DNA from 4 places in the Kocuria sp. WN036 genome. Region 1 is predicted to be linked to each of the others. Evidence: riboswitches for the same ligand, from Rfam matches in the RefSeq annotation. Region 1 holds a riboswitch; each other region holds the start of a gene.
What was found. Region 1 has a riboswitch for thiamine pyrophosphate ahead of CK505_RS07945 (FAD-dependent oxidoreductase). Riboswitches for the same ligand answer to the same signal wherever they lie in the genome.

Region 1 (7,615 bases):
TGGCGGCGGGCCGGGATGCGCCCGGCACCGGCGGCGAGCCGGCCGGCGAGCACGGCGTGGCGCATCGCGGTGGCCATCGCCACCGGGTCCTGGGCGCGGGTGACGGCGCTGGCCAGCAGCACGGCGTCGCAGCCCAGCTCCATGGCCAGGGCGGCCTCGGAGGCGGTGCCGATCCCGGCGTCGAGCACCACGGGCACGGACGCCCGGGAGGCGATGAGCTCGATGTTGTGCGGGTTGAGGATGCCCAGCCCGGTGCCGATGGGGGCGCCCAGGGGCATCACCGCGGCCGCGCCCAGGTCCTCGAGGCGGCGTGCGACGGCCGGGTCGTCGGAGGTGTAGGCGAAGACCTTGAAGCCGCGGGCCACGAGCTGCTCGGTGGCGTCGAGGAGCTCCACGACGTCGGGCAGCAGCGTGTCCTCGTCCGCGATGACCTCGAGCTTGACCCAGTTCGTCTCGAGGGCCTCCCGGCCGAGCTCGGCGGTCAGCAGCGCGTCCCGGGCGGTGTAGCACCCGGCGGTGTTGGGCAGGATCCGGATGTCGTTGCGCTCGAGCAGCGCGAAGAGGGAGTCGCCCTGGCCGGGGGCGTAGCGGCGCAGGGCCACGGTGGTCAGCTCGGTGCCGGAGGCCAGCAGCGCCTGCTCCAGAGTGTGCAGCGAGCTCAGGCCGCCGGTGCCCATGATCAGCCGGGAGCTCAGCTCGATGCCGTCGAGCACGAGGGGGTCGGGGTGCGGGGCGGTCACGTCAGCCTCCCTGGACGGCGGTGATGATCTCGATGGACTGGCCCTCCGCCACGGGGGTCCGCCGCCAGCGGCTGCGGGGCACGACCGCGGCGTCCACGGCCACGGCCACGCCGAGGCGCCCGCCGTCCAGCGGGGCGCCGTCGGGGCCCAGGGGGCGGTCGACGGTCTCGGCGACGAGGTCGACGACGGTCGCCTCCGCCGCCACGCGGTGCGGGCGGCCGTTGAGGGTGATGGCGGTCATCGGGTGCTCCTGCTCCGGGGCCCGGGCCCGGCGGCGGCCGGCGCGGGATCCCCTGGACGGGCCTCGACGGGGCGGTCGAAGCGGTGCGGGTCGGTGGTGGCGAGGTGCTCGGCGTCGGCCGCCGGATCGGCTCCGGTCCCGCCGTCCACCAGCTGCGCGGCGAGCCGGGCAGCCAGCGGGGCGAGCAGGACGCCGTGGCGGAAGTAGCCGGTGGAGACCACGAGCCCCGGCACCGGCGATCCGTCCGGGTCGCGAACCCGGCCGAGGTACGGGATGTCGTCCGGGGTGCCGGGCCGGGCGCGGGCCAGCACCTCGACCAGCTCGAGGTCGGCGACGCCGGGCACGAGCGCCTGGGCGTCGCGCAGCAGCCGGAACACGCCGCCGGCGCTGGGACCGGTCAGGTCGTCCTCGCGGGAGGTCGCCCCGATCACCACGGTCCCGTCGGCGCGGGGCACCAGGTAGACGGGCACCCCGTGCACCAGGCCGCGGACGGTGCGCCCGAGCAGCTCCGGCGCCCCGGCGGGGACCCGGGCGCGCAGGATGTCCCCGTGCACCGGCCGCAGCGGCGGGTGCCAGTCCTCCGGCAGCCCTTCGAGCTCGCCGAGCCCGGCGCCGGGGGCGAGGACCGTCCAGGTCGCGGAGACCATCCCGCCGCCGGCCAGGCGGACGCCGGTCGCCGCGCCCTCGGCGTTGCGGCGCAGCCCCGTGGCGAGGTCGTGGACGAGGCGGGTCGGTCCGCCGTCGCGCGCGGCCGGGAGCCCGGCGGGCTCCGGGAGCTCCGGGAGGTCGGGCAGTTCCGGGGCGACGAGGGCCGCGAGCAGCCCGGCCACGAGGCGGCGCGGGTCCACCTGGTGGTCGTCGGGGATCCGGAACGCCGCGGACAGCCGCGGGCTCAGGGCCGGCTCGAGGGTGCGGGCGGCGCGCAGGGTCAGCGGCTCCACCGTCATGCCGTGGCGCCCCTGCAGCGCGCGGAGATCCGCCAGGGCCTGCCGGTCCGCGGCGTCCACGCCGCAGACGAGGGTCTCGGTGGCCCGGTGGCCCACCGTCCCGCCGGCGGCCTGCTCGACGGCGGCCACGAACCCCGGGTACTCGGCGGCCGAGGCGGTCATGAGGGGGTACAGGGGCTCCTGCTGGTACTGGACCTCGCTCACCGGGGCGAGCATCCCGGCCGCGGCGCGGCTGGCGCCGGAGCCCGGCTCGGGGTCCACCACGACCACCGAGCGGCCGCGGCGGCGCAGCTCACAGGCGGTGGCCAGGCCGATCACCCCGGCGCCGACGACGGCGACGTCGGCGCGGACGTGCTCGGGCCGGTCGACCAGCGGGTGGGGCGCGGTCGTGGGGGCAGGGTGCGCGGCAGTCACAGGGAACGTCCTTTCCTCCGGCGGCATGACCCGCATCAGGTGTGGCGGTCGGCGCTGGACGCCCTCTCAGCCCCCGGTGGGGCTCCCGCAGAACCGCTGACCTATCATCAGCGTGTGACCCACCCTACCCGTGACGCCTCCGCCCCCGCCGAGTCCTCCCTGCGAGAGACCCGGACGGCCCGCCTCCTCGCCGCCCGGCTGTACGTGTGCACGGACGCCCGCCGGGACCGGGGCGACCTCGAGGACTTCCTGCACGCGGTCTGTGCCGGTGGCGCGGACGTCATCCAGCTGCGGGACAAGAGCATCGACGCGGACGAGGAGATCGCCGCGCTGGAGCTGCTGGGCCGGGTCGCCGCCGAGTACGACGCCCTGTTCGCGGTCAACGATCGCGCCGACATCGCCGCGCTCGTGGGCGCCGACGTCTTCCATGTGGGCCAGCACGACCTCAGCCCTGTCCAGGCCCGGCGGCTCCTGGGCCCCGACGTGCTGATCGGGCGCTCCACCCACGACCTCGGACAGGCCACGGCGGCGCTCGAGGACCCGGACGTCGACTACTTCTGCACCGGGCCCGTCTGGGCCACGCCCACCAAGCCGGGGCGCCCGGCCACCGGGCTGGAGTTCGTCCGCGCGGTCGCCGAGCTGACGGAGGCCCGGCTGGACGCGGACCCGGAGGTCCTGCCCGTGCCGTGGTTCGCCATCGGCGGCATCGACGAGCCGCGGCTCCCGCAGGTGCTGGAGGCCGGGGCGCGCGGCGTCGTCGTCGTCCGCGCCGTCACCGAGGCCTCCGATCCCCGCACCGCCGCCGGGCAGCTGCGCGGTCTGCTCCCCGCCTGAGCCCGGGGCGGTCCCCCGCCCGCCTCACCGTCGGCTCCCCGCCGCCGTCCAGCACGTTCTGAGAGCATGGACGCAGGACGACGACGGAGAGGTGGCCCATGGACCCCGAGCTCGACCCCCAGGTGCGGCACGCGGTGGAGCGCCCCGCGGAGACCGCCCGCGGTCCGGAGGACGCGCAGCTGCGCGTCCGGCTGGCCGGTGAGCCCGCCCGCCGCGCCCTCGGAACGCACTGGGAGCAGGGCCTCCCGGAGGACGCCGCCCCGAGCGACGACCGGCTCGCCGCCGCCGTGCTGCTCGCCACCCTCTTCGGCGACACCTTCTGGCTGGAGCGCGCCGCCCGGCTGCCCAGCGACGTGCCGGGGTGCCCGTCCGCGCCGCCGAGCGGGCTGCTGGAGCTGACCCGGGTGCCGGGCGCCCGGGCGGCCCTGGCCGCCGTGCTCGAGCGCCCGCTGCTGACCGGGCTCCTGGAGTGGGGCACCAACCCCCTGCCGGAGCAGCCCCCGCTGGCCGTGGCGCGGGCCGCCCGGGACCTGGGCATCCCCGACGACGGGCGCGTCTACAAGGTGGTGCGCCGCCGCGCCGAGCGCTTCCTGGCGCGGGAGCACGACGGGTCCGAGCCGCTCGAGCAGTTCGTGACCCTGCTGAACGAGGCGGAGCGGGGCCACCGCGAGGACGGGCCCGTGCTCTCGGGCGAGACCCTGCCGCCGGCGGCTCCACCGGCGCCGGGTCCGACCGCGGGGTCCTCCTCCGCAGCCGGCCCGGCCGCCGACGGTGGCATCCGCCCGGCCACGCCCCCGCCCGGCGCCCCTCCGGCGGGCTCGCCCGAGAACCCCCAGTGGGGGGTGAGCCCCGCGAGCCCGGCCCCGCCGCCGCCAGGGCCGCTTCCGGGCCAGTACCCCGGACCCGGGGCACCCGGCCCGGGCGGTCCGGGATACGGCACCCCCGGGTACGGCCCCGGGGACCAGCGGCCCGGAGCACCGGGCGCCAGCACCCATGGCGCCTCCGGGCCGGTGTTCGGGCCCGGCCCCGGCGGGTGGCCGCCGCGCCCGGCCGAACCCGTGGAGGACGACTCCGACAACCTCAAGGCGTGGGGGTTCGTCTTCCTGGGCATCCTGGCGGTGATCGCCGCTCTGATCTTCATCCTCTGAGCCCACCGCACCATCATTTACTTGCACAGGAAAGCTTCTGGGGCTATTCTTGGGGACATATCAACCAGTGCGCCGCCCCTGCCGACGGAGAACCCCGCGATGCCGATCTTTCCCCAGAACCCCGCTCCCCAGAGCCTGACGAAGCGCCCCGCCGAGGACCTGCTGTCCGCGGACACCCGGATGGGCGCGGTGGAGCTGCTGGTCTCCGACCTGGACACGATGGTCGCCTACTACTCGGACGCCGTCACCCTCGACGTGCTCGCCCACGCCGGGGACACCGCGGTCCTGGGCCGGGACGGCCGGACGGTCGTGCGGCTGCGCCAGGTCAAGGAGCTCCCGCCGGCCCGCCGCGGGCAGGCCGGTTTGTTCCACACCGCAGTGGTCTTCGACGACGAGCCGGCCCTGGCCGCAGCGCTCGCGTCCGTGGCGACCGTGGCGCCCCGCTCCTTCACCGGCAGCGCCGACCACCTCTACAGCCAGGCCTTCTACTTCGACGACCCCGAGGGCAACGGGGTGGAGCTCTACACGGACCGTCCCCGCGAGACGTGGCGGCGGGAGCCCACCGGCCTGCTGACGCTGGCCTCCAACCCACTGGACCCGAACGGCTTCCTGCAGGAGCACCTGGCCGAGCAGGGCGGGCGGCCCCCGGCGCCGCCGGCCACCCTGGGACACGTACACCTGCAGGTGGGTGACATCCCGCTGGGCCGGCAGTTCTACGTGGACGTGCTGGGCTTCGAGGTGATGAGCGACATCGGCTCCGCCCTGTTCATCGCCGCCGGCGGCTACCACCACCACATCGCGCTCAACACCTGGCAGAGCGCCGGGGCCGGCCCGCGTGCGGCGTCGCTGGGGCTGGGCCAGGTCAACATCGACCTGCCGGACGCCGACGACGTCGCGGCCCTGGCGTCCCGGCTCGCGGACCACCGGATCCCCACCCGGCACGACGGCGCCGTGCTGCGCTTCGAGGACCCCTGGAACACCCTGATCCAGGTGGGCGTCGCGGCGTAGTCCCGGCCCGGCGCGGCGTCCGCGCCCGCCCGCCGGCGGCGCCGTGCTCGACACCGGCGGGTGCTCACCGGCACCCCGGCCCGCCGGTAGGTTGGGCCTCGTGCCCGGGGCGCCCGGGCACCGAGGGCGTGCGGCGACACGGCGGCCGCCCGGTCCGAGAGCGAGGAGCAGGGCATGGGCGAGAAGGACGACACCACCGGCAAGGACTTCGACGAGGCCGTCAACATGACCGCAAAGCAGCTGTCGACGTGGCTGGACACCGACGAGTCCACCTCGGTGGGCCAGGACGACGGCGGGGAGTCGGTGGGCCACCGCTCCGGGCGCCGGATCGTGGAGATCCTGCAGAAGCCGAAGGGCGAGCGCACCGAGGCCGACCACGAGCACATGCGCAAGGTGGTCGGCTACGTCCACCGCCACCTGGCCCAGCGCCCCGACGGGGACGTGCGCGAGACCCGGTGGCGCTACTCCCTGATGAACTGGGGCCACGACCCCCTGAAGGACTGAGCCAGAGGGCCCGCCCGGCACCGCCGGGCGGGCCCGGCCGCCCCGGCGGGCATCCCGGAAAATATTGCAGTTGTGCAAAACTTGCAGAAGTGCAAAAATATGGGCGTGAATGACGACTCCCCTCCCACCCTGCGCGCCCGCAAGAAGGCAGAGACCTGGTCCGCGATCCACGAGGCGGCCGCCGCCCTCGCGGTGCAGCACGGGGTGGAGGGCACCACGGTGGAGGCCGTGGCCGCGGCGGCCGGCGTCTCCCCGCGGACCTTCTTCAACTACTTCCCCGCCAAGGAGGACGCCGTCCTGGGCATGCGGGCCCCCTCGCTGGACCCCGAGCTGCTGGACGGCTTCTCCCTCGAGCACGACCTGCTGGGCCAGGTCTCGCGCCTGCTGCTGGCCGTCTCCCGCAGCGCCTACGCGGGACGGGACGCCGAGCGGCGCCGGAGGCTGCTGCTGGACCACCCGAGCCTGGGCCGCCGCCGGCACGAGCTGATGCTCGAGGCCGAGGCCCTGGTGCGCCACACCCTCGCGGAGCTGCTGGCCCGGGACCCCGCGTGGTCGGCCGGGATCGGTGAGCACCGCGTGGACGAGGTCGCCCGGATGCTGGTCCTGCTCGGCGGCGTCCCGCTGCGCTTCGCCATCACCGCCGAGGGCTACTCCCCGGCGCACGGCCTGCCGACCGAGGACCACGAGTCGGCGCTCACCCTCCTCCACCGTCTCCAGGAGAAGCTCGCATGACCCGCGCCCCCGCCCACCGCGCCGCACCGGGCTCCGGCTCCCGGCACCTCGCGCTGCTCTTCGTCGGCCTGATGCTCTCCATGCTGCTGGCCGCGCTGAACCAGACCGTCCTCAGCACGGCGCTGCCCACGATCGTGGGCGAGCTCAACGGGGTCGACGAGATGCTGTGGGTGATCACGGCCTACATCCTGGCCTCGACGATCATGATGCCCGTGTACGGCAAGCTCGGGGACCTGATGGGCCGCAAGCCCCTGCTCCTGGGCGCGATCCTGGTGTTCATGGCCGGCTCCGTGGTCGGCGCGCTCGCCGGCACCATCGAGGTCCTCATCGCGGCTCGCGCGATCCAGGGTCTCGGCGGCGGCGGGCTGATCATCCTCTCCCAGGCCGCGATCGCCGACGTGGTCCCGGCCCGGGAGCGCGGCAGGTACATGGGCGTCATGGGCGGGGTGTTCGCGGTGTCCTCGGTGGCCGGGCCGCTGCTCGGTGGCTTCTTCACCGAGGGGCCCGGCTGGCGCTGGGTCTTCTGGATCAACATCCCGCTCGGGCTGCTCGCGTTGGCCGGGGCCGTCCTGTTCCTCAAGCTGCCCCGGCACAGCGGCCGGCCGCGCCTGGACATCGGCGGCATGGTGCTGCTGGCCGTGGCCACGACCTGCCTGGTCCTGTTCGCCACCTGGGGCGGCGGCAAGTACGCCTGGACCGACCCCGTGATCCTCGGCCTGATCGCCGGGACGCTCGTGACCGCCGCGGCGTTCGTGGCCGTGGAACGGCGCACCGCCGAGCCCATCATCCCGATGCACCTGTTCCGCGAGCGCAACTTTGTCCTCACCACCCTCGCCGGGCTGCTCACCGGCGTGGCGATGTTCGGGGCCCTCGGCTACCTGCCCACCTACCTGCAGATGGTCTTCGGCGTCGACGCCACCCGGTCCGGGCTGCTGATGGTGCCGATGATGGGCACGATGCTCGTCACCTCGGTGCTCGCCGGTCAGGCCGTGAGCCGGACCGGGCGCTACAAGTGGCTGCCGGTGACCGGCAGCGTGATCGTGGCCG
Region 2 (7,615 bases), on a different contig from region 1:
AGCGCTCCGCCGAGGCCGATCCCGCGGAGAAGGCCAAGGCCGAGGCCGCGCGGACGGCGTTCGCGACGATCGCCGCCGCCACCCACCACGAGGAGGCGGCCGCGGACGAGCCGGAGCGCGCCGAGGAGGCCGCCCAGCCGGCGGAGTCCCGGCCCGAGGGCTCGGGGCGCTCCCGGAAGAAGCGCCGCGGCAAGCGCAGCCGCGGACGTGGCCAGGGCGGGGACACCGCCGCCGAGCAGCAGCCGGAGGAGGGGGAGGACACCGCCCCCGCCGCCCCGGAGCAGCTCCCCGCCGAGGGGGCGCCGGGCGAGCAGGGCTCGCGCCTGACCATCAACGGCGAGGTCATCGAGCTGCCGCAGGGCCACGCCGTGGTCGTCGAGCCCGCCGAGGCCCGGCCGCTGAGCCTGGACTCCCTCGCGGAGGTCTTCGGGCAGCGGGGACCGGACGCCGGCTCCGCCGCCCCGGAGGCCGCCGCCGAGGCGGTCACCGGTGCGGATGACGCCGCGGAGGGGGCCACCGCCGCGGCGGAGGCCCCGGCCCAGGAGAGCACGGCCCAGGAGAGCACGGCCCAGGAGAGCACGGCACAGGAGCGCACGGAGCGGCAGGCGCCCGCTCCCGCCGCGGCGGTCGCCGCGGAGCAGGCGGACGTCGAGCCCGTGCGGCCCCGGCGGCGCTCCCGGCGGGCCTCGGCCCCGGCGGCGCGGCCCGGCGAGGCCGAGGTGACCGCCGGCCGGGCGGCCGCCGCGGAGGGCGCCCGGCACGAGGCGAAGACCGTCGCCCAGCGCGCCCCGGAGGAGTCCTCCCGCCGGGCGCCGACCGTCGTCGGCGTCGGCGTCAAGGCCGAGGACCTCACCAGCGGCCGGCCCGCCGACCGGGGCTGACCCGCCCCGCCGAGCAGCACCACGGAGGACCCCGACCGGCACGGTCGGGGTCCTCCGTCGTCGCGGACCGTCACGGACCGTCCCGGCCTGCCCGCCCTCCGTGCGGCGGCGTACCGTGGTGCGCACCACAGCACACCCGGGGCCGCCGTCCCGTCCGCCGGGAGAGCGGCCGCCCGCTCCAGGGAGCATCGCCATGACCAGTGCAGACACCATCCGCACCACCGGCACGGAACTGTTCGTCCACCGGGATCCGTCGGCCGTGGACCGTCACTACACGGAGGACTTCGTCCAGCACTCGCCGCTCGCGCCGGACGGGCGCGAGGGTCTCAGGCAGTTCGTGCAGAGCATGCCCGAGGACTTCCGCGTGGACATGGTCCGGATGCTCGACGACCACGGGACGGTGGCCGTCCACTCGGTGTACGAAGGGCTCGGTCCGGAGCCGCTGGTCGGCTTCGACGTCTTCCGGGTGGAGGACGGACGGATCGCCGAGCACTGGGACGTCTTCGAGGCCCTGCGCACGGGCCCCGACGGCGCCCGCCCCCAGCTCGACGGTCCCGTCGCGGTCACGGACCACGAGCGGACGCAGGGCAACAAGCGCATCGCCGCCGAGTGGGTCGAGGCCGCCCTCGTCGGGGGCGACCGCCACGCCGTCCAGGACCACCTGAGCCCCCGGGGCTGCATCGAGCACACCGGCGGCACGCCGGACGGCCCGCAGCCCGCGTACCAGCGGCTGCGCCGCGTGGTCGGCGAGGGGAACTTCGTGCTGACCGTCGCGGAGGCCGTTCCCGGAGGGAACAGCGACGGGGGATCCACCGGAACGGTCGCCTGCTACGACCTCTGGCGCCTCGACGACGGCCGGATCGTGGAGCACTGGGGCGTCTCGCAGCCGGTGCCCGAGCGGATGGCGCACGCCAACGGCATGTTCTGATCCCGTGCGGGGTCCGTGCCGGCTCCCGCACGACGACTAGACTGGCAGGACACCAGACACGGGGTGCCGCACGAGCGGCTGAGAACACACCCGTCGAACCTGATCTAGCCAGTACTAGCGAAGGGATGTCGCAGATGCGCGATGCCGTACCCCCGTCCGACCGCACACCAGGACCCGGGAGGCCGCTGCCGCCGGACCCCGCGCTCGCCGAGGACGCCGCCGCGGCCCTGGCGGACCTGCGCGCCGCGGCGCCGCTGGTGCAGTGCATCACCAACGCCGTGGTCACCAACTTCACCGCCAACGTGCTGCTCGCCGTGGGCGCGTCCCCGGCGATGACCGACATCCAGGGCGAGGGCGGGGTCTTCGCGGAGCTCGCCGACGGCCTCCTCGTCAACACCGGCACGCCCACCGCCGAGCAGCGCGGCGCCGCCTATGAGGCCGTCGGGGCCCGGCGCCGCGCGGGCCGGGCCTGGGTCCTGGACCCGGTGGCGGTGGGTGCCCTGCCCGTGCGCACGGCGCTGGCCCGCGACCTGCTCGGGTTCGAGCCGGCGATCGTGCGCGGCAACGCCTCCGAGGTCATCGCCCTCGCCGGCGGCGCCGGCGGCCGCGGCACGGACGCGACCCACGGCGTCGACGCGGCCCGGGACGCCGCCGCTGCGCTCGCCGAGCGGGCCGGCTCGGCGGTGGCCGTGTCCGGGCCCGTGGACCTCGTGCGCTCCCCGGACGGCACGGTGGTCCGGGTGCCGCACGGCACGCCCCTGCTGACCCGCATCACCGGCGGCGGGTGCGCCCTGGGTGCCCTCATGGCGGCGTTCACCGCCGTGCGCACGGACCCGGCCGCCGCGGCGGTGGCCGCCACCACGGTGTACACCCTCGCGGCCGAGGACGCGGCCGCCGACTCCGCCGGGCCCGGCTCCTTCGCCGTGGCGCTGCTGGACCGGCTGCACGCCGTCACCCCGGAGGGGATCGCCGCCCGGGCGGAGCTCGTGCGCGAGGAGGTCGCCCGGTGAGCCCGAGCCTCGACCCCGCGGCCCTGTCCCTGCACCTGGTGACGGACACCGCCCTGAGCGCTCCCCGGGCGGTCCCGGACGTCGTGGCCGCCGCCGTGCGCGGCGGAGCCACCATGGTCCAGGTGCGGGAGAAGGACGCCCCGGTCCGCGAGCTCGTCGCCCTGCTGACGGCCGTCGCCGAGCGCGTGGGCCGGGAGGTGCCCGTGCTCGTGGACGACCGCGCCGACGTGTACCTCGCCGCCCGCGCGGCCGGCGCCCCCGTGGCCGGCGTGCACGTGGGCCAGTCGGACCTGCCCGTGGCGCTCGCCCGGGAGATCTGCGGCCCGCACGCCGTGCTCGGCCTCAGCGCCGCCACGGCGGAGGAGCTCGATGCTGCCGCCGCGCTGCCGGCCGGGACGGTCGACTACCTGGGCGTCGGGGCGGTGCGGGCGACCCGCACCAAGCCCGACCACCCCGAGCCGCTGGGCGTCGAGGGCTTCGCCCGCGCCGCGGCCCGCACGGCCCTGCCCTGCCTGGCCATCGGCGGGGTGCGGGTCGAGGACGCCCCCGGCCTGCGCGCCGCCGGCGCCGCGGGGCTGGCCGTGGTCTCCGGGATCTGCGCCGACCCGGACCCCGCCGCCGCGGCCGCTCGCTACCTGCGGGCCTTCACCGCCGTGCCCGCCGGGGAGGTGGCCCCGTGACCGCCCGCGTGCCCCGCGTCCTGGCCATCGCCGGCACCGACCCCACGGGCGGCGCCGGCCAGCACGCGGACCTCAAGTCGATCGCCGCGATGGGCGGCTACGGGATGAGCGCCGTCACCGCCGTCGTCGTCCAGAACACCGTGGGCGTGCGCGACATCCACGTCCCGCCGGTCGAGTTCCTCTCGGCACAGCTGGACGCGGTCGCCGAGGACGTCGAGATCGACGCCGTCAAGATCGGGATGCTCGGGTCCGTGCCGGTCATCGAGGCCGTCACCCGGTGGCTCGGGACCCACCGGCCGCCGGTCGTGGTCCTGGACCCCGTCATGGTCGCGACCTCCGGGGGCCGCCTGCTGGAGCGCGAGGCCGAGGACGCCCTGCGCGCGATGCTCGGCCTCGCCGACCTGATCACCCCGAACCTGCAGGAGCTCGCCGTGCTCGCCGGGGAGGACACGGCGTCGTCGTGGGACGAGGCCCTCGCGCAGGGCCACCGCGTGGCCCGCGCCCACGGCACCCTGGTGCTCGTCAAGGGCGGGCACCTCACGGGGGACCGGACGCCCGACGCGCTCGTGGGCCCGGACGCCCCCGAGCCCCTCGTGGCCTTCGACGGCGCCCGCGTGCCCACCGAGAACTCCCACGGCACCGGCTGCTCCCTCTCCTCGGCCCTGGCCACCCTCCAGGCCCGGCACGGGGACTGGCCCCGGAGCCTGCGGATCGCCCGGAACTGGCTGCGCGGGGCCCTCGAGGCCGCCGGGGACCTCGAGGTCGGCCACGGCAGCGGGCCCGTCCACCACTTCCACCACGTCCAGGACGCCCTCGAGAGCTGGGGCACGGCGCCGGAGCGGTTCACCGACGAGCTGTGGGAGGCCTCCGCGGCCGTGCGGCGGGAGATCGAGGAGCTGGAGTTCGTCCGCCTCCTCGGCGACGGCCGGCTCGAGCCGGACCGCTTCCTCGCCTACCTCGACCAGGACCTGCAGTACCTCGACGGCTACAGCCGGGCGCTGGCCCTGCTGGCCGCCAGGGCGCCCGACGAGGAGCAGCGGCTGTTCTTCGCCGCCGGCGCCGTGTCCTGCACCGAGACCGAGGCGCAGCTGCACCGGGCCCGGCTGCGGCACGCCGGGGACGGCGGAGCCCGGGCCGGCAGTGCCCGGGACGGCCTCGGCGAGGTGACGCGGCGCTACACCACGTTCCTGCTCGCGGCCACCGCCGCCGAGCCCTACCCGGTGGGCCTGGCCGCCGTGCTGCCGTGCTACTGGGTCTACGCGGACGTGGGCCGCCACCTGAACGAGCTCGCCGCGGCCGACGGGACCGACGGGCACCCCTACGCGGACTGGCTGGCCACGTACGCGGACGAGGGATTCCAGGAGGCCACCCGCACGGCCCGCCGGCTGCTCGACGACGCCGCCCGCGCGGCCCCTGCGGACGTCCGGGCGAGGATGCGGGAGGTGTTCCTGGAGGCCTGCGCGCTCGAGCGGGACTTCTTCGCCGCGCCGGTGGCGGAGCGCCGGTTGGCGGGCGCTGACCGGATCGAGTAGTCTTGATCTTCGGTGCCCTGCCGGTGCGCGCGTGTAAAAACTCGACACCCCACCTGGCGGCACATGCGGGTGCAGTTCCTGAATTGCGGCGAACCTGCGCTGACCTCGGCCTAGTCCCACGGGCCGGTCACCGTCAGCTCGTCTCAACGTCGTTGGTCCTGACAGGTATGCGCTCGACCCACACTGTTTACACATGACGTCGAGAGAAGTGAGTTCCCAAGTGGTGTACGCGATTGTCCGCGCTGGCGGCCGCCAGGAAAAGGTTTCCGTCGGAGACCTCGTTACCCTTGACCGCGTCGCCGGCGGAGCAGGCAGCACCATCGAGCTCCCTGCCCTGCTGCTGGTCGACGGGGACAAGATCACCTCGGATGCCCAGACCCTGGCGAGCGTCAAGGTCACGGCCGAGATCGTCGAGAACCTCCGCGGTCCCAAGATCTCCATCCAGAAGTTCAAGAACAAGACCGGCTACAAGAAGCGCCAGGGCTTCCGTGCCGAGCTGACCACCGTGAAGGTGACCGGCATCGACGCCTGACCGGCCCGGTCCCCGTCCAAACTCCACCAGCCAGTAAAGACCCGAAGGTAGGCACACCTCATGGCACACAAGAAGGGCGCGAGCTCCACTCGCAACGGTCGCGACTCCAACGCGCAGTACCTCGGCGTGAAGCGCTTCGGCGGCCAGACCGTCAACGCCGGCGAGATCCTCGTCCGGCAGCGCGGCACGCACTTCCACCCCGGCCTCAACGTCGGCCGCGGTGGCGACGACACCCTGTTCGCCCTGGCCGCCGGTCAGGTCGAGTTCGGCACCCGCCGGGGCCGCAAGGTCGTCAACATCCAGGCTGCCGCAGAGTAGTCCACAGGGCCGGCGCTGCCGGCCCCGGTGCGGGTCACGACCCGCACCACCCATGTTTGGTCTGTAGAGGGTGGGTGCGTCCAGCGCCCGCCCTCTACAGTCTTAACGTGGCCCGTCCGTTCTTGAACCAGAGGAGTTCCCCGTGGCCAGTTTCGTCGACCGCGTCGTCCTGCACGTCTCCGGCGGCTCCGGCGGGCACGGCTGCGTGTCCATCCGCCGCGAGAAGTTCAAGCCGCTCGGCGGGCCGGACGGCGGCAACGGGGGGGACGGCGGCAGCGTGGTGCTGCGCGTGGACGGCCAGACCACCACGCTGCTGAACTACCACCACGCCCCGCACCAGTCCGCCCCCAACGGCGGACCCGGAAAGGGCGACCTCCGCCACGGGCACAAGGGCGAGGACCTCGTGCTGTCCGTCCCCGACGGCACCGTGGTCAAGGACCAGGACGGCAACGTCCTGGCCGACCTCGTGGGCCAGGGCTCCGAGTTCGTGGCCGCCCCCGGCGGGCAGGGCGGGCTGGGCAACGCCGCGCTGGCCTCGGTCAAGCGGAAGGCCCCCGGCTTCGCGCTCCTCGGCACGCCGGGCTCGGCCCGGGACGTGGTCCTGGAGCTGAAGTCCATCGCCGACATCGCCCTGGTCGGCTACCCCTCCGCCGGCAAGTCCAGCCTGATCGCCGCGATCAGCGCCGCCCGCCCCAAGATCGCCGACTACCCGTTCACCACGCTCGTCCCGAACCTCGGCGTGGTGGAGGCCGGGGACGTGCGCTACACCGTGGCGGACGTCCCGGGCCTGATCCCCGGCGCCTCCGAGGGCAAGGGCCTGGGGCTGGAGTTCCTCCGCCACGTTGAGCGCTGCGCCGCGCTCGTGCACGTCCTCGACTGTGCGACCCTCGAGCCCGGGCGGGACCCGGTCTCCGACCTCGAGACGATCGAGGCGGAGCTCGCCGGCTACGCCGTCGACGGCGACCTCGACGGCGGCCAGGCGGTGCCGCTCAACGACCGGCCCCGGCTCGTGGTGCTGAACAAGATCGACGTCCTCGAGGCCCGGGAGCTCGCCGAGTTCGTGCGGCCCGAGCTCGAGTCCCGCGGCTACCGCGTGTTCGAGATCTCCACCGCCTCCCACGAGGGGCTGCGGCAGCTGACCTTCGCCATGGGCGAGGTCGTGCAGGAGGCCCGGGCGACCCGCCCCGCCCCGGCGGAGGCCCCGCGGGTCGTGCTGCGACCCAAGGGGGTGCGCGGACCCGAGTTCACCATCACCCGGGAGGAGCGCAACCTCGAGCCGCTGTGGCACGTGCGCGGCGACAAGCCCGACCGGTGGATCCTGCAGACCGACTTCAACAACGAGGAGGCCGTCGGCTACCTCGCCGACCGGCTCGCGAAGCTCGGTGTCGAGACGGAGCTGTTCAAGCAGGGCGCCCGGCCCGGCGACGCCGTGCTCATCGGCCCCGAGGACGACGGCGTGGTCTTCGACTGGGAGCCCACGATGGTCGGCGGCGCCGAGCTGCTGGCCGGGCCCCGCGGCACCGACCTGCGCTTCGCGGACATCGACCGTCCCACCCGCGAGCAGAAGCGCCAGCAGTACCAGGACCGCAAGGGCGCCAAGGCCGCCGCCCGCGCCGAGCTCGAGGCCGAGCGCTCCGCCGGGGTGTGGACCGAGTCGGTCGACGCCCGGCGCGGCGAGGCCCCGGCCGGCACCGACGACTGAGCCCGCCTGCGGGGCGGACGGCGGCCGCACGT
Region 3 (7,615 bases), on a different contig from region 1:
GGCGCTCGAAGCCACGGCGCAGCTCCCAGTCGGTGACGGCGGCCTCGAAGGCCGCCAGCTCCACGTCGGCGTAGTGCACGTAGTGCTCGACGACGTCCTCGCCGAACAGCTCCCGTGCGAGCTCCGAGCCGTCCAGCAGGTCCCGGGCCTCGCGCATGGTGGAGGGCACCACGGGGGCGTCGGACTCGTAGGCGTTGCCCTCGGTCATCGGCTCCAGCTCGAGCTCCTGCTCCACGCCGTGCAGCCCGGAGGCGAGCATCGCGGCCAGCGCCAGGTACGGGTTCACGTCCCCGCCGGGGAGGCGGTTCTCCATCCGGGCGGACTGCCCGCTGCCCACGAGGCGCACGGCGCAGGACCGGTTGTCCACGCCCCAGGCCACCGAGGTGGGGGCGAAGCTGCCCTCGACGAAGCGCTTGTACGAGTTGATGGTGGGGGCGTAGAACAGGGTGAACTCGCGCATGGTCCGCAGCACCCCGGCGATGAAGTGCTCGTAGGTGCGGGACCGGGCGTTCCGCTCGCGGTCCCAGAAGACCAGTTCGCCGTCCGGTCCGCGCAGGGACATGTGGATGTGGCAGGAGCTGCCCTCGCGCTCGTTGGGCTTGGCCATGAAGGTGATGGACTTCCCCTGCTGGTGGGCGATCTGCTTCGAGGCCAGCTTGTAGACCACGTGGTTGTCCGCGGTGACCATGCCCTCGTCGTAGCGGAACGCGATCTCGTGCTGGCCCAGGTTGCACTCGCCCTTCGCGGACTCCACGGTCAGCCCGGCCGCGTACATGGCGTTGCGGATCTCCCGCAGCAGCGGCTCGACCCGCTGGGAGCCCAGCACGGAGTAGTCCACGTTGTACTGGTTGGCCGGGACCAGGTTGCGGTAGCCGGCGTCCCAGGCGTCCTCGTAGCTCGTGTTGTAGACGCAGAACTCCAGCTCGGTGCCGGTGACCATGGTGAAGCCCATGTCCCGGGCGCGGTCGAGCTGGCGGCGCAGCATGGACCGCGGGGACATCGGGATGGGCTGCCCGCCGTGGCCGGTGAGGTCGCACTGGATGAGGACCTGGCCGGGGTTGTGCGGCATCAGCCGGATCGTGTCGAGATCACAAGCGAACTCCATGTCCCCGTACCCGGAGGACCAGCTGCTGATCGAGTACCCGCCCACGGTGTTCATCTCCGTGTCCACGGCCAGCAGGTAGTTGCAGCCCTCGGCGCCCTCGTCGAGCACCGAGTCGAGGAAGAACTGCGCGTGGTTGAGCTTGCCCTGGAGCCGGCCCTGCATGTCGGTGAAGGCCAGGACCACGGTGTCCACGAGCCCGTCGGCCACGTGCTGCCGCAGCTGCTCGACGGTGAGCATCCGGTCGTTGCGCGGGTGCTGAGGAGTCTGGGTCATGGGTCCGGTCCTTCGTCGCTGGAATCGCTGGGAACGCTGGGGTGCTGGGGTCGCTGGGCGGGGAGTCGGGCGGGACGGGGTCAGTGCAGGTCCGCCTCGGCGGTGCGGATCTGCGCGAACTCCTCCTCGGGGGCGTGGCCCACGAGGCGGTGGCGGCTGTAGAACCAGTAGTAGGCGAGGAAGACGACGAACACGAGCGCGGTGATGGACGCGGCGAGCACGTCGACCAGGAACGTGGCGACCACGGCCACGAGCGCCAGCACCAGGGCGATGCCGGTGGTGACCACGCCGCCCGGGGTGCGGTAGCCGCGCGGGAGGTCCGGCTCGCGCAGCCGCAGCACGATGTGGGAGAGGTTCAGCAGCACGTAGGAGACGGTGGCGCCGAAGACCGCGATGTTGATGAGCAGTCCGCCGTCGCCCGTCACGGCCGCGAGCACGAAGCCCACGGTGCCGGGCACGATGAGGGCGACCCACGGGGTCCGGCGCTTGCCGGTCAGCGAGAGGAACCGGGGCAGGTACCCCGCCCGGGAGAGCGCGAACAGCTGCCGGGAGTAGGCGAACATGATGGAGAAGAAGCTCGCGACCAGCCCGGCCAGGCCCGCGTAGTTGACGATGTTCGCCATCGCGCTGTCCGCCCCGGCGACCGTGCGGATGGCCTCCGGCAGCGGGTTGTCCGAGGTGCTCATCGCCTCCGACCCGGCCGCCCCGGGCACCAGGACCAGCATGAGCGCACCCGAGACCAGCAGGAAGGCCATGGCCACGATGATCCCGCGCGGCATGTCCCGGCGGGGGTCGGCGGTCTCCTCGGCGGCCAGCGGCACGCCCTCGATCGCCAGGAAGAACCAGATCCCGTAGACCAGGGCCGCCATCGCCCCCGCGTAGCCCATGGGCAGGAACGCGCTCGCCCCCGCGGCGTCGTTCGGGACGATGTCGAAGAGGTTGGCGGCGTCGAAGTGCGGCACGAGCGCGACGACGGTCACCCCCAGCGCGAGGACCGCGACCACGGTGATCCCGAACATCAGCTTGAGCGCCTCGCCCACCCCGTACATGTGGATGCCCATGAACACCAGGTAGGTCACGAGGTACACGGGCCAGGAGTTGGTGATCCCGAACAGGCCCAGCGCCTCGATGTAGCCGCCGATGAACGTGGCGATCGCCGCCGGGGCCACGGCGTACTCGATGAGCACGGCCATCCCGGTGGCGAAGCCGCCGAGGGGGCCGAGCGCCCGGCGGGCGAAGCCGTACCCGGCGCCGGCCGTGGGGAGGGTCGAGGAGAGCTCGGCGAGGCCGAAGACCATGCAGGTGTACATGAGGCCCATGAGCACGAAGGCGATGAGCAGCCCACCCCACCCGCCCTCGGAGAGCCCGATGTTCCAGCCGGAGAAGTCCCCGGAGATGACGTAGGCGATGCCCAGGCCCGCGAGCAGAACCCACCCGGCGGCGCCGGAGCGGAGCTGGCGGTGCTGGAAGTACTCGTCGGTGCGGGTGGGCTGTGCTGGGGATTCGGGCATGGGACGATCCCTCCGGGATTCCACAAAGGTCTGAAAACAGACGTTTGGCGCGAGTGGTCACAGTCTGTGGGCTGCCCCGTGCCCCGTCAAGACCCCGCGGGGCGCGGCCGGGCGGCCGCCGGGCCGGGCACGGACCGCGTCGCGGTGGAGCCGGCCCCCCGGATGCCGCAGAATGGTGGGCATGAACCAGACCACGTCCTCAACCACTGACCGCCCCGGCCCCGCCCGCTCCTGGGCCCTCATCGCCATCACGGCGGGCTTCCTCGTCTCCGCCGCCCTGATCATCGCGGTGGGCGTGGTCGCCATGGACCTCACCCACTAGGGCCTCGGCCGGCCGTCCCGGCCGGAGGCAGCGGCGCGCCGTCCGGACCGGGCGGCGCGCCGCTGCTGCTCGTGGCCCCGCCCGGAGCGGTGGGCGGGGCCCCGCCGGAGGCGGTCCCCGGGGACCGTGACACCATGGGCGCACGTCGCACCGCAGGGAGGAGCGCCACCGTGAGCGATCCCGTCCAGCACCCCCGCATCCGGCCCGTGCGCCAGGGCAACGCCTTCGAGGAGGCCGTGGAGCGGATCCTCGACTCGATCCGGCTCGGCCTGTTCCGCCGGGGCGAGCGGCTCCCGCCCGAGCGGGAGACCGCGGCGATGCTCGGCATCTCCCGCGCCACGCTCCGGGAGGCCCTGCACGAGCTCCAGGTCGCCGGGGTCCTGGAGGTGGTCCGGGGCCGGTACGGCGGGACCTTCGTGACCGGTCGCACCGCCCTGCCGGACGAGGCCCTCCCCCCGGTGGACCCCGCGGACGTCGAGGACGTGCTCGTGTTCCGCGCCGTGGTCGAGCCCGCCGCGGCGGAGCTGGCCGCGGCGGCGTCCCTCAGCGCGGCCGCCCGGGAGCACCTGCTCGCGTGCCTGCGGCAGGTCGAGGAGAGCGCCCCGGAGGACTACCGCCCCGCCGACGCACGCTTCCACATCGCGGTGGCCGAGCTGGGCGGCTGTCCCAGCCTGGTCCGCGCCGTCGCGGAGGTGCGCTCGCGGGCCAGCGACCTGCTGGACCGGATCCCCGTGCTTCCGGTCAACCTCGAGCACTCCGACCGTCAGCACCGCGAGCTCACCGACGCCGTCCTGGCCGGCGACGCCCCCGCCGCCCGGGCCGCCTCCCTCGCCCACCTGGAGGGCACGGCCGCGCTGCTGCGCGGTTTCCTCGGCCACGCCGGGCAGTCCGACGACGACGCCCCCGGGGACGACCGCGGCCCGGTGTGACCCGCCGCCGCGAGAAGAACGGGCCGGGCTGCGGGGCCGGTGCTTATACTCGTCCGCAGTGACACGGGGTGCCGGCGCCGCACGACGAGCCGGCTGAGATGACACCCGTCGAACCTGATCCAGTTAGGACTGGCGAAGGGATGTCCTGCCGGGACCGGCCGTGGCCGGCCCGCGTCTCCTCGCCCTGACCCCGGGGAGACCCATGCAGATCGCAGAACAGATCGTCCTCGTCACCGGCGGAGCACGAGGGCTGGGCCGCAGCGTCGTCGAGGCCTTCGCCGCCCAGGGCGCGAGGGTCGTGGTCAACTACCGCGCGTCCCGGACGGCCGCGGAGGAGCTCGTCGACCGGTACGGCCACGAGCGGGCGGTGGCGCTGGCTGCCGACGTCACCGACGCGCAGCAGGTCGCAGACATGCTCCGCGCGGCCCGGGAGCACTTCGGCTCCCCCGTCACCACCGTGGTCAACAACGCGCTGGCGGACTTCTCCTTCAACGGCGACGCCCGCTCCTCCGCGGAGGACATCCGCTGGGAGGAGTTCCACGCCCAGTTCGCCGGCAGCGTCCGCGGGGCGCTCAACACCGTGCAGCAGGCCCTGCCCGGCATGCGGGAACGGGGTTTCGGCCGGGTCGTCAACGTCGGCACCAACCTGTTCCAGAACCCCGTGGTCCCGTACCACGACTACACGGCGGCGAAGGCCGCGCTGCTGTCCCTGACCCGCACCCTCGCCAAGGACCTCGGCGCGCACGACGTCACGGTCAACATGGTCTCCGGAGGTCTGCTGCGCACCACCGACGCGAGCGCCGCCACCCCGGACGAGGTCTTCGACCACATCGCCTCCGCCACGCCCCTGGGCCGGGTCACCACCCCGGCCGAGTTCGCCGACGCCCTGCTGTTCTTCGCCTCGCCGTGGGCGCGCTCGGTCACCGGGCAGAACCTGGTGGTCGACGGCGGGCTGGTCCTCGACTGATGGGGGCCGCCGTGACCGCGCCGCGACAGCTGCACCTCAACGCCTTCCTCTTCGGCGCGGGCCACCACCAGGCGGCCTGGCGGCACCCGGACTCCCCGCTGGAGCGGCTCGGGGACATCGCCCACTGGGAGCGCCTCGCCCGCACCGCCGAGCGCGGCCTCCTCGACGCCGTGTTCTTCGCCGACGGGCACAGCGCCGGTGACGTGGCGGACGGACCCCGGTGGTTCCTCGAACCGCTCACGGCCCTGTCCGCGATGGCGCGGGCCACGGAGCGGATAGGGCTGGTCAGCACGGTCTCGACGACCTTCTGGACGCCGTTCCACGCCGCCCGCCTGCTGGCCTCGCTCGACCACATCAGCCGCGGGCGGGCCGGCTGGAACGTGGTCACCTCCATGTTCGACGCCGAGGCGCGCAACCACGGTCTCCCGGGAATGCCACCGCACGCCCAGCGCTACGCGCGGGCGGCAGAGTTCATCGACGTGACCCGTCGGCTGTGGGACTCGTGGTCCGACGACGCCCTGATCGGCGACCGGCAGGGCCTGCATGCCGATCCCGAGCGGGTGCGCCGGATCGACCACGCCGGCGAGCACTTCCGCGTGGACGGCCCGCTGACCGTGCCGCGCCCGCCCCAGGGGCGTCCGGTCCTGTTCCAGGCGGGCGCCTCCGGGCCGGGCCGGGAGCTGGCCGCCCGGCACGCCGAAGGGGTCTACGCCGTGGCCTACGACCTCGAGAGCGCGCGGGAGTACCGCGCCGATCTGAGGCGGCGCGTCGCCGCGGCCGGACGGGACCCGGAGGGCGTGGCCGTCATGCCGGGCCTGGTCGCCTACGTGGGCTCCACCGAGGAGGAGGCCCGGGCCAAGCAGGCGGAGGTGGACGCCCTGCTGCCCTCGGAGCAGTCCCTGGCCCAGCTGTCCGCGTTCGTCCAGCAGGACTGCAGCGCCTGGGAGCTGGACGCCCCGGTCCCGGAGCTGCCGCCGCTCGAGGGCTTCACCGGGCCGCAGGGCCGGTACGCCACGATCCTGCGGATCGTGGCGGTCGAGCGGCCCACGGTGCGGCAGCTACTGGGCCGGCTGGCCGCCGGGGGCGGGCACTGCACGGTGGTCGGCACCCCGGAGGCCGTCGCGGACCGGATGGAGCGCTGGTTCCGCTCGGGCGCGGCCGACGGCTTCAACCTCATGCCGCCCCGGCTGCCGGACTCCCTCGACGACTTCGTGGACCACGTGGTCCCCGTCCTCCAGCGCCGCGGACTCTTCCGCACCCGGTACACCTCGTCCACGCTGCGCGGGCACCTGGGGCTGCCGCGACCCGGCGGCGCTCAGTGACGTGCTGCGGCGTCTGTTGCGGCGGACGACCCCGGCACCCCGGGACGGTCGGTCAGCACGTCACGGACCGGTCGGCGCAGGCTGTAGGGGAGCTTCGGACCGCGACCCGCCTGTGTCCTGTCCGGCCGGTCAGACGAACAGCGCGGTCACCCGCGTGAGGGTCATCGTCACTCCGTAGGCGAGCGGGACCCCGACGAGGACCCAGCCCAGTGCCAGTCGTGCACGGCTCATGTCATGCCTCCTTCGGGGAGAGCTCGGTGTCGGACGTGCGCGGGGACTCGGTGCCGGCCTCCCCGGAGGCCTCGGCGCCGGACGCCGCGGTCCGGCGCTCGGGCTCGTGGTACTTGGCGTCCACGGGCTTGACCAGGAGGTTGGCGACGAAGCCGACGACCAGCAGGCCGACCATGGTCAGCAGCGCCGGCTGGTACGCCTGCGCTGTGAGCTCCCCGGGGGTGCCCTGGGCGTCGAGGAACGCGTTGACGATGAGGGGCCCGGCGATGCCCGCGGCGGCCCACGCCGTGAGCAGGCGGCCGTGGATGGCCCCCACCTGGAAGGTCCCGAAGAGGTCCCGCAGATAGGCCGGCACCGTGGCGAAGCCGCCGCCGTAGAACGAGATGATGACGAAGGCCAGCAGCACGAACAGCAGCGTGGAGGTTGAGCCAAACAGCGCCAGCACGGTGTAGAGGACCGCCCCGACACCGAGGTAGACCATGTAGATGCGCTTGCGGCCCAGCACGTCCGAGGTGGTGGACCACACGAAGCGCCCGCCCATGTTGCCGATGGACAGCAGGCCCACGAAACCGCCGGCCACGGCGGCCGTCACGAGGGAGGCGCCGTCCGCCTGGCGGAAGAAGTCCTGGATCATGGGGGCTGCCTGCTCGAGGATGCCGATGCCGGCCGTCACGTTGCAGAACAGCACGATCCACACCAGCCAGAACTGCCGGGTGCGGATGGCGTTGCGGGCCGAGACGTGGTTCTTGGTGACGAGGGCCTTCGACTCGACCTTCGAGGGCTCGAACCCCTCGGGCTTCCAGTCCTCCGCCGGAACCTTGATCGTGAACGCGCCGAAGAGCATGTAGGCGAGATAGACGACCGCGAGGGTCAGGAACAGCTTGCCGACGGCGTTCCCGCTCGCCACCCAGCCCTCGGTGCCGGAGTTCGGGTCGTAGAAGTTGAGCAGGGCCGC
Region 4 (7,615 bases), on a different contig from region 1:
GGCCCCAGGACCCCGGTGAGTCCCTGGAGACCCCGGGCGTGCGCGGCGTCGACGAGTGGGGAGGGAGGCGGTGACCGTCAACTTCGCCCAGCTGGCCCCCCTGGCCGTCATCATCCCGTTCCTCGGCGCGGCCCTGAGCCTGCTGCTCCTGCGGCGCAACGCCCTCCAGCGGACCGTGGCCATCGGCTCGCTCGTGCTCACCCTCGCGGTCGAGGCGCTCATCCTCGGCACCACGTGGAACCTCGGCCCGCAGGCCGTCCACCTCGGCGGCTGGGAGGCGCCCTGGGGCATCGTCATGGTCGTGGACCAGCTCTCGTCCCTGATGCTCGTGGTCTCCACGGTCGTCTCCCTCGCCGTGCTCGTCTACGCGAGCGGGCAGGGCGTGGCCGACGGCGACGAGGAGGGGCCGATCTCGATCTTCCACCCCTCCTTCCTGATCCTCGTGGCGGGGGTCTCCAACGCCTTCCTCGCCGGGGACCTGTTCAACCTCTACGTGGGCTTCGAGATCCTGCTGACCGCGTCCTACGTGCTCATGACGATGGGCGGGACCGTGCAGCGGATCCGCACCGGCGTGACCTACGTGGTGGTCTCGGTGATCTCCTCCGTGCTGTTCCTGATCACCATCGCGATGATCTACGCGGCCACGGGCACCATCAACATGGCCGATCTCTCGGTCAAGCTCGAGGGCCTGCCGGTGGGGACGCAGATGCAGCTGCACCTGATGCTGCTCATCGCGTTCGGCATCAAGGCCGCGGTCTTCCCGCTGTCCTTCTGGCTCCCGGACTCCTACCCGACCGCCTCCGCGCCCGTGACGGCCGTGTTCGCCGGCCTGCTGACCAAGGTGGGCGTGTACTCGATCATCCGCACCGAGACCGTGCTCTTCCCCGGGGAGCGGCTCGACGACCTCCTGATGTGGGTCGCGCTGCTCACCATGGTGGTCGGCATCCTGGGCGCGCTCGCGCAGATCGACATCAAGCGCATGCTGTCCTTCACCCTGATCAGCCACATCGGGTACATGATCTTCGGGGTGGCCGTGGGCACCCAGGAGGCGCTCTCCGCCACGGTCTACTACGTGGCCCACCACATCGTGATCCAGACGAGCCTGTTCCTCGTGGCCGGGCTGATCGAGCGCCGCGGCGGGTCCACCAACGTGGACCGGCTGGCCGGGATGGCCAAGATCTCGCCGCTGCTCGCGCTGCTCTACCTCGTGCCCGCGCTCAATCTCGGCGGGATCCCGCCGTTCTCCGGCTTCCTGGGCAAGACCGGTCTGCTGCAGGCCGGCGTGGACCAGGGCGACGGGCTGGCCTACGCCCTCGTCGCCGGCTCCGTGGCGGTGTCCCTCCTGACCCTGCTCGCCATGATCCGGGTGTGGAACCGCGTGTTCCTGCGCGCCCCGGAGGACGCGGAGTACCCGGACCCCATCCTGCTGGCCCCGGTGCCCGCCGGCTCCCGGTTCCTGCTGACCTCGGGTGCCGTCGACGACCAGGCGGGCCGCTTCGCGGGCAAGGGCGACGTGCGCCTGATGTCCCCCTCGATGCTCGGCGGCGCCTCGGCCCTCGTCGCCGCGGGGGTGGCCCTGACCGTGTTCGCCGGGCCGCTGTTCCAGCTCGCGGACAACGCCGCGGAGAACCTCGTCCGCCCCGAGCGCTACGTCGAGGCCGTGCTGGACCCCGCGTCCGCGCCGCGGCCCGTCGTGGAGGAGGCCCCGTGACCCGCCCCAAGAATTCCCTGCTCGTCGAGCTGCCGCTGCTGGTGTGGCTCGTGGTGGTGTGGGGCGCCCTCTGGGGCGACTTCGGCCCCGGCAACCTGCTGGTCGGACTGGTCCTGGCCCTGCTCGTCACCTGGGTGCTCTACCTGCCGCCCGTCCAGCTGTCCGGCCGGTTCAACCCGTTCCAGTTCGCCCTCTTCGCCGTGACGTTCGTGTGGCAGGTCGCCAAGGCGAGCTTCGAGGTGATGCTCATTGCGATCCTCGTGGGCCCGCGCGCGCGCAACGCCGTGGTCGGCGTCCAGCTGCGCACGCGCTCCGACCTGCTCCTGACGGCCACCGGCCACACCATGACCCTGATCCCGGGCTCGCTCGTGGTGGAGGTGGACCGGGCCTCCGGCACGCTGTACTTCCACGCGCTCAACGTCCGCAGCGCTCATGAGGCCGAGGACTTCCGCCGGTCCGCCCTCCGGGTGGAGGCGGCCTGGATCCGGATCATGGGCACCCCGGAGGAGCTCGCCGCCCTGCGGGCCGAGCGGGGCGGCGGACGGGCCTCCGGCACGGACCGGCCGGACAGCGCCGCGCTCAGCTCGCCGATCACCGCGAGCCTGCAGATCGTGGGCCGCCGCCGGGACGAGGTGCCCACCGGGTCCCCGGCGGACGCCCCGGGATCCACCCCCACCGACACCCACGAGGAGGACCACCCGTGATGCAGATCGCTGTGGCCGTCGCGGCCGTGCTGCTCAGCGCGGCCGCCGCGGGCACCCTCTACCGCCTCGCCAAGGGCCCCTCCCTGCTGGACCGTGTGGTGGCCACGGACGTGCTGCTGGCCATCGTCGCGGCCGCCCTCGCCGTGGACATGGCCTACCACGGCCACCTCAACAACCTGATCCTCATGGTGATCGTCTCGCTGGTCGGGTTCATCGGCTCCGTGACGGTGGCGCGCTTCGCCACCCAGACCGCCGAGCACGGGCGGTGAGCGCCGTGCTGGACACTGTCCTGGACGCCGCCGCGGCCGTGTGCCTCGTGGTCGGCGCGCTCATGTCCCTCGCCGCAGGGATCGGCCTGGTCCGCTTCCCGGACCTCCTGACGCGCATGCACGCCGGCACCAAGCCCCAGGTCTTCGGGCTGCTCCTCATGCTCACGGCAGTCGCCCTCGAGAACCGCGAACCCGTCATGATCCCGCTCATCGCCCTCGGCTGGATCTTCCAGCTGCTCACCGTGCCCGTCTCGGCGCACATGGTGGGACGCTCGACGTACCGCACCAAGCACCTGAACCGGACCACGCTGACCCAGGACGACCTGCAGAAGGTCCTCAACCGCGCCGCGGAGGGCGGGGCGGAGGGCTCCGCGGAGGGCGTCGCCGCGGGACCGCCGGTGCCGAGCCCGGACGGCCGGCGGGCGGACGGACAGCAGACTGACGGATCGCCGGGGACGCGTTAGGCTGGGCAGGATCGACAGGGCGCACCCGCGTCCCCCTCGGACGACAAGGAGCAGCACTCCATGAACACCAAGGTCCTCGAACTCGTGGGCACCGGCCTCTCGCTCGGCGGCGTGGCGCTCTCGCACAAGGTGCTCGGCGCGGCGTGGACGCGCATCACCGGCGACCCGCCCCCCGCCAAGAACCCGGACCCGGACGAGGCCTGGACGGGCATCATCATCTGGTCGCTCGTCACCGGTCTCGTGGGCACCGTCATCAAGGTCGGCATCTCCCGCCAGATCGCGAAGATGGAGAACAGGCCGCGGACGAACCCCAAGGCCTCGAGCCAGGCCGAGGTCTGAGGCCCGGCGAGCACCTCGCTCAGGGGCCCGTCCGGCCGGACACCGCACCGGTGTCCGGCCGGACGGGCCCCTGCGTCGTTCACCGGCCGTGCGCCGGCAGTGCACGGGGCGGGCGGGGGAGGGGTAGACTCGGTGCCACTGAACGACAGGGGAGCGCCCCGCCGGTGAGACCGGCGCGGCGCTGAGAGTGCGGATCGCCGCAGACCCTCGAACCTGCTCCGGTTAGCACCGGCGAAGGGAGTCGAGCATCTCAGGGGTGCTTCCCCGGGAACGCGCCACCGGCGCGGCCCGCGGAACCCCGTCCCCTCCTGGCACCGACGGCTCGCTGAGCCCAGGAGGAATCCACCGTGAACACCACCACCCACCGCCCCGCCCGCCGCCCCGGCACGTCCCGCGCGTCGTCCTGGCGCGTCGTCGACATCGTCGTGGCCGCCGTCCTCGCCGCCGTGTGCGCGGTCGTCTTCTGGGCGTGGTCGAACCTGCTCTACCCCGTGGTCGGCACGGCCGCGGTCGCCTACCCGCCCGCCGTAGGGCTGATCGCCGGCGGCTGGCTCGTGGCCGGCGTGCTCGGCGGGCTGATCATCCGCAAGCCCGGCGCCGCGCTGTTCTGCGAGCTGCTCGCCGCCGTGATCGAGAGCTTCCTGGGCACCCACTTCGGTCTGCTGGTCGTGCTCTCCGGTCTCGTCCAGGGCATCGGCGCGGAACTGGCCTTCGCCGCCTTCCGGTACCGCCGGTTCGACGCCCTCGTGGCGGCCGTGGCGGGCGCCGTGAGCGGGATCTTCCTCGGCGTCCACGAGAACATCGTCTACAACTACGAGTGGGCGCTGAGCCACCAGGTGGTCTACGTGGTCCTGACGGCCGTCTCCGGGGCGGTGCTCGCGGGCCTGCTGATGCAGGCCGTGGTGCGGGCCCTCGCGGCCACCGGCGTGCTGCAGGGCCTCGCGTCGGGGCGGGCCGTGCGGCGATGACGGCTCCCACGACCCCGGACCCCGTGGTGCCCGCCGGCCGCGGGGCCCGGGTCGAGGCCCGCGGCTTCGGCTGGCACCACCCCGGGCGGGACGCGGCGGCGCTGCGCGGCCTGGACCTCGTGGTCGAGCCGGGGGAGCGCGTGCTCCTGCTGGGACCCAGCGGGGCGGGCAAGTCCACCCTCCTGCACGCCCTGGCGGGAGTCCTCCACGACGACGACGGGCAGTCCGCCTCCGGCGAGCTGCTGCTCGACGGCATGCCGCCGGAGCAGGCGCGCGGCCGGGCCGGGCTCGTGCAGCAGGACCCCGAGTCCCAGGTGGTGCTGTCCCGGATCGGGGACGACACCGCCTTCGGCCTCGAGAACCTCGCGGTGCCCCGGGAGCAGATCTGGCCGCGGGTGCGCGCGGCGCTCGACGACGTGGGGCTGGACCTCCCCCTCGACCACTCCACCGCGGCCCTGTCCGGCGGGCAGAAGCAGCGCCTGGCGCTCGCGGGCGCCGTGGCCATGAGCCCCGGGCTGCTGCTGCTCGACGAGCCGACCGCCAACCTGGACCCCGCCGGCGTGCGGCAGGTCCGCGACGCGGTGGTGTCCTGCCTCGACCGCAGCGGCGCCACGCTCGTGGTCGTGGAGCACCGTGTCGCCGTGTGGGCCGAGGTCGTGGACCGCGTCGTCGTGCTCGGCCGGGACGGGGGCATCACCCACGACGGCGCCCCGGGCCGGGTGCTCGGCGCCGCGGCCGACGAGCTCAGCGGCGCGGGGGTGTGGGTGCCCGGCCGGGTGCCGGCCACGCGTGCGCCCGCTCGCCCCGCCGCGGGGCCCGGTGCCGGTTCCGCCGGGGGTCCCGCCGGAACCCGGGCCGCCGGCTCCGGGACGGACGGCGCACCGCTGTTGAGCGCCACCGGTCTGGGCGTCTCGCGCAGCCAGCCCTCGGCGCGGCAGCTGCGCGCCCGGCGGCGGGCGCGGCGGCGCGGCCGCCCGCTGGACGACGCCGCCGCGGGCCGGGACCTCCCCACGGCGGTGGCCGACGTGGAGCTGACCCTGCGCCGCGGCCGCGCGCTCGCCCTGACCTGGCCGAACGGCGCCGGCAAGTCCACGCTCGCGCTGACGCTGGCAGGTCTGCTCGCCCCCGTGCGCGGCACCGTGCGGGCCCACCCGGTCCTCGACCGAGGCGCGGGCCCCGACCCGCTCGAGTGGAGCGGCCGGGAGCTCGTGGCCCGTGTGGGGACGGTCTTCCAGGAGCCCGAGCACCAGTTCCTGCGGGCCACCGTGCGGGCCGAGCTCGAGCTCGGCCCCCGGCTGGCCGGCACGCCGGTGGCCGAGCGGGAGCGCCGCACGGACGAACTGCTCCGCCGGCTGCGGCTCTCGCACCTGGCCGACGCCAACCCGTTCACCCTCTCCGGGGGCGAGAAGCGGCGGCTGTCCGTGGCCACGGTGCTCGCCACGGACCCGGACCTGCTGGTGCTCGACGAGCCGACGTTCGGTCAGGACGCCCTGACGTGGGCGGAGCTCGTGGACCTGCTCGTGGAGCTCGTCGACGCCGGCACGTCGGTCCTCGCCGTGACCCACGACGAGGACTTCGTGCGGGCGCTCGGCGCCGAGGTGCTGGCGCTGGGCACCCCGAGCGAGCGGGGCCGCGCCGCTCGCACGGCACCGGCGGCGGAAGGGGCGCCGGCCGTTCCTGCCGTGCGGTCCGCGGCCGCGGCCGGGAGTGCCACGGCCGCTCCGGCGGCGCCGGGCGCCGGCGCGGTGCGGGTCGTCCCCGCCCGGCGGGAGCCCGTCCGGTGAGCGCCGCAGCGATCGCGCCGTCGGCCCGGACCTCCCTGCTGGGGCGCACGAATGCGGTGGTCAAGCTGGCCGGGGCGCTGCTGCTGACCGTGGTGCTGCTGCTCAGCGCGGACCCCGTGACGTCGGGGACCGTGCTGCTGGGCGAGGTGCTGCTGCTGGCGCTGGCCGGTCAGCGCCCGCTCGCGCTGCTGCGCCGGGCGTGGCCGGTGGTCGTGGCGGCGCTCGTGAGCGGGTGGGGCACGGCCCTGCTCGCCGAGGACACCGGGCCGGTGCTGCTCGACCTGGGGGTCACCGGGATCTCGTCCGGCTCGGTGGCCGCGGGGGCGGCGATCGCTCTGCGCGGGCTGGCACTGGCGCTGCCCGGGCTGATGCTGGTGCTCACCACGGATCCCACGGACCTCGCCGACGGCCTCGCCCAGACGCTGCGCCTGCCGGCCCGCTTCGTGCTCGCGTCCCTGGCCGCGCTGCGGCTGGTGGGGGTGATGGTCTCCGAGTGGGCCACCCTGGCGATGGCGCGGCGGGCGCGCGGGACGGGGTCCGGGCACGGTCCGGTGGGCGCGCTGCGGGAGTTCGGCGGCCAGGCCTTCACACTGCTGGTGCAGTCCCTGCGACGGGCCACCCGGCTGTCGGTCACCATGGAGGCCCGCGGCTTCGGTGCGGGTCCGCGCACGTGGGCCCGCGTCCCGGGGTACTCCTGGCGGGACGCGGCGGTCCTCACGGGCTGTGCGGCGGCCGCCGCGGCGGGCCCGGCGGTGTCCGTCCTGCTCGGGACGCACCGGTTCATCTGGGCCTGAGCGAAGGATCAGGCCTGCTGGACCCAGCTCGTGACGAGCCTCGTCAGGTCCGGGTCCACCGGCAGCGGCTGGTGGTCGAGCCGGCGCACCGGCACCGCGAGCCGGACGCTGGAAACCAGCCACACGGCGTCGGCTTCCATGAGGTCCGCCGGGTACAGGGGCCCGTAGCCGAGCTCCCAGCCGTCCCGGCGGGCGGCGGCGAAGATCTTGGCCTGCGTGGTGCCCGGCAGGATCCCGTGCGAGGGCTCCGGCGTCAGCAGGGTGCGGCGGCCGGCGCGCACCCGGGCGCAGACCACGGAGGACGTCGCGCCCTCCAGGATCCTGCGCCCCTCCGTGGTGAAGACCGCCTCGTCCGCGCCGAGGGAGCGGGCGTGGCGCAGGGCGGCCATGTTGATCGCGTAGGAGAGCGTCTTGGCCCCGGGGAGCAGCCACGGGTACCCGGCGTCCTGGGCGGGGTCGTGGCCGCGCGGCAGCAGCACCGCGGTCACGCCGTCCCGGCGCTGCCGGAACGTCGTCTCCGGCACGGGGCTCACCACGATCCAGGACCACGGGCCGTCCGCCGGGGTGCCGCGGCTGATCACC

Region 2: another riboswitch for thiamine pyrophosphate. It lies ahead of thiM (hydroxyethylthiazole kinase); the one in region 1 lies ahead of CK505_RS07945 (FAD-dependent oxidoreductase).
Region 3: another riboswitch for thiamine pyrophosphate. It lies ahead of CK505_RS00945 (3-oxoacyl-ACP reductase); the one in region 1 lies ahead of CK505_RS07945 (FAD-dependent oxidoreductase).
Region 4: another riboswitch for thiamine pyrophosphate. It lies ahead of CK505_RS04550 (ECF transporter S component); the one in region 1 lies ahead of CK505_RS07945 (FAD-dependent oxidoreductase).

What each region holds. Positions count from the first base shown of each region.
Region 1 covers NZ_NSKF01000009.1:111,272-118,886, reverse strand. The annotation lists gene CK505_RS07955 (thiazole synthase) at 1-740, opposite strand, end outside; gene thiS (sulfur carrier protein ThiS) at 742-981, opposite strand; gene CK505_RS07945 (FAD-dependent oxidoreductase) at 978-2,342, opposite strand; TPP riboswitch at 2,338-2,441, opposite strand; gene thiE (thiamine phosphate synthase) at 2,547-3,176, shown strand; gene CK505_RS07935 (hypothetical protein) at 3,275-4,324, shown strand; gene CK505_RS07930 (VOC family protein) at 4,424-5,332, shown strand; gene CK505_RS07925 (DUF3140 domain-containing protein) at 5,507-5,836, shown strand; gene CK505_RS18670 (TetR family transcriptional regulator) at 5,942-6,568, shown strand; gene CK505_RS07915 (MDR family MFS transporter) at 6,565-7,615, shown strand, end outside.
Region 2 covers NZ_NSKF01000006.1:58,755-66,369, reverse strand. The annotation lists gene CK505_RS05815 (Rne/Rng family ribonuclease) at 1-881, shown strand, start outside; gene CK505_RS05810 (nuclear transport factor 2 family protein) at 1,075-1,809, shown strand; TPP riboswitch at 1,859-1,952, shown strand; gene thiM (hydroxyethylthiazole kinase) at 1,944-2,819, shown strand; gene thiE (thiamine phosphate synthase) at 2,816-3,499, shown strand; gene CK505_RS05795 (bifunctional hydroxymethylpyrimidine kinase/phosphomethylpyrimidine kinase) at 3,496-5,031, shown strand; gene rplU (50S ribosomal protein L21) at 5,252-5,563, shown strand; gene rpmA (50S ribosomal protein L27) at 5,624-5,881, shown strand; gene obgE (GTPase ObgE) at 6,024-7,583, shown strand.
Region 3 covers NZ_NSKF01000001.1:197,540-205,154, forward strand. The annotation lists gene CK505_RS00925 (gamma-glutamyl-gamma-aminobutyrate hydrolase family protein) at 1-15, opposite strand, end outside; gene CK505_RS00930 (glutamine synthetase family protein) at 1-1,378, opposite strand, end outside; gene eat (ethanolamine permease) at 1,459-2,889, opposite strand; gene CK505_RS18335 (hypothetical protein) at 3,071-3,211, shown strand; gene CK505_RS00940 (FadR/GntR family transcriptional regulator) at 3,382-4,140, shown strand; TPP riboswitch at 4,195-4,298, shown strand; gene CK505_RS00945 (3-oxoacyl-ACP reductase) at 4,343-5,107, shown strand; gene CK505_RS00950 (LLM class flavin-dependent oxidoreductase) at 5,107-6,429, shown strand; gene CK505_RS00955 (OFA family MFS transporter) at 6,662-7,615, opposite strand, start outside.
Region 4 covers NZ_NSKF01000004.1:92,519-100,133, forward strand. The annotation lists gene CK505_RS04520 (Na(+)/H(+) antiporter subunit C) at 1-74, shown strand, start outside; gene CK505_RS04525 (Na+/H+ antiporter subunit D) at 71-1,711, shown strand; gene CK505_RS04530 (Na+/H+ antiporter subunit E) at 1,708-2,415, shown strand; gene CK505_RS04535 (monovalent cation/H+ antiporter complex subunit F) at 2,412-2,684, shown strand; gene mnhG (monovalent cation/H(+) antiporter subunit G) at 2,690-3,148, shown strand; gene CK505_RS04545 (DUF4235 domain-containing protein) at 3,209-3,487, shown strand; TPP riboswitch at 3,625-3,744, shown strand; gene CK505_RS04550 (ECF transporter S component) at 3,835-4,455, shown strand; gene CK505_RS04555 (ABC transporter ATP-binding protein) at 4,452-6,239, shown strand; gene CK505_RS04560 (energy-coupling factor transporter transmembrane protein EcfT) at 6,236-7,033, shown strand; gene CK505_RS04565 (aminotransferase class IV) at 7,042-7,615, opposite strand, start outside.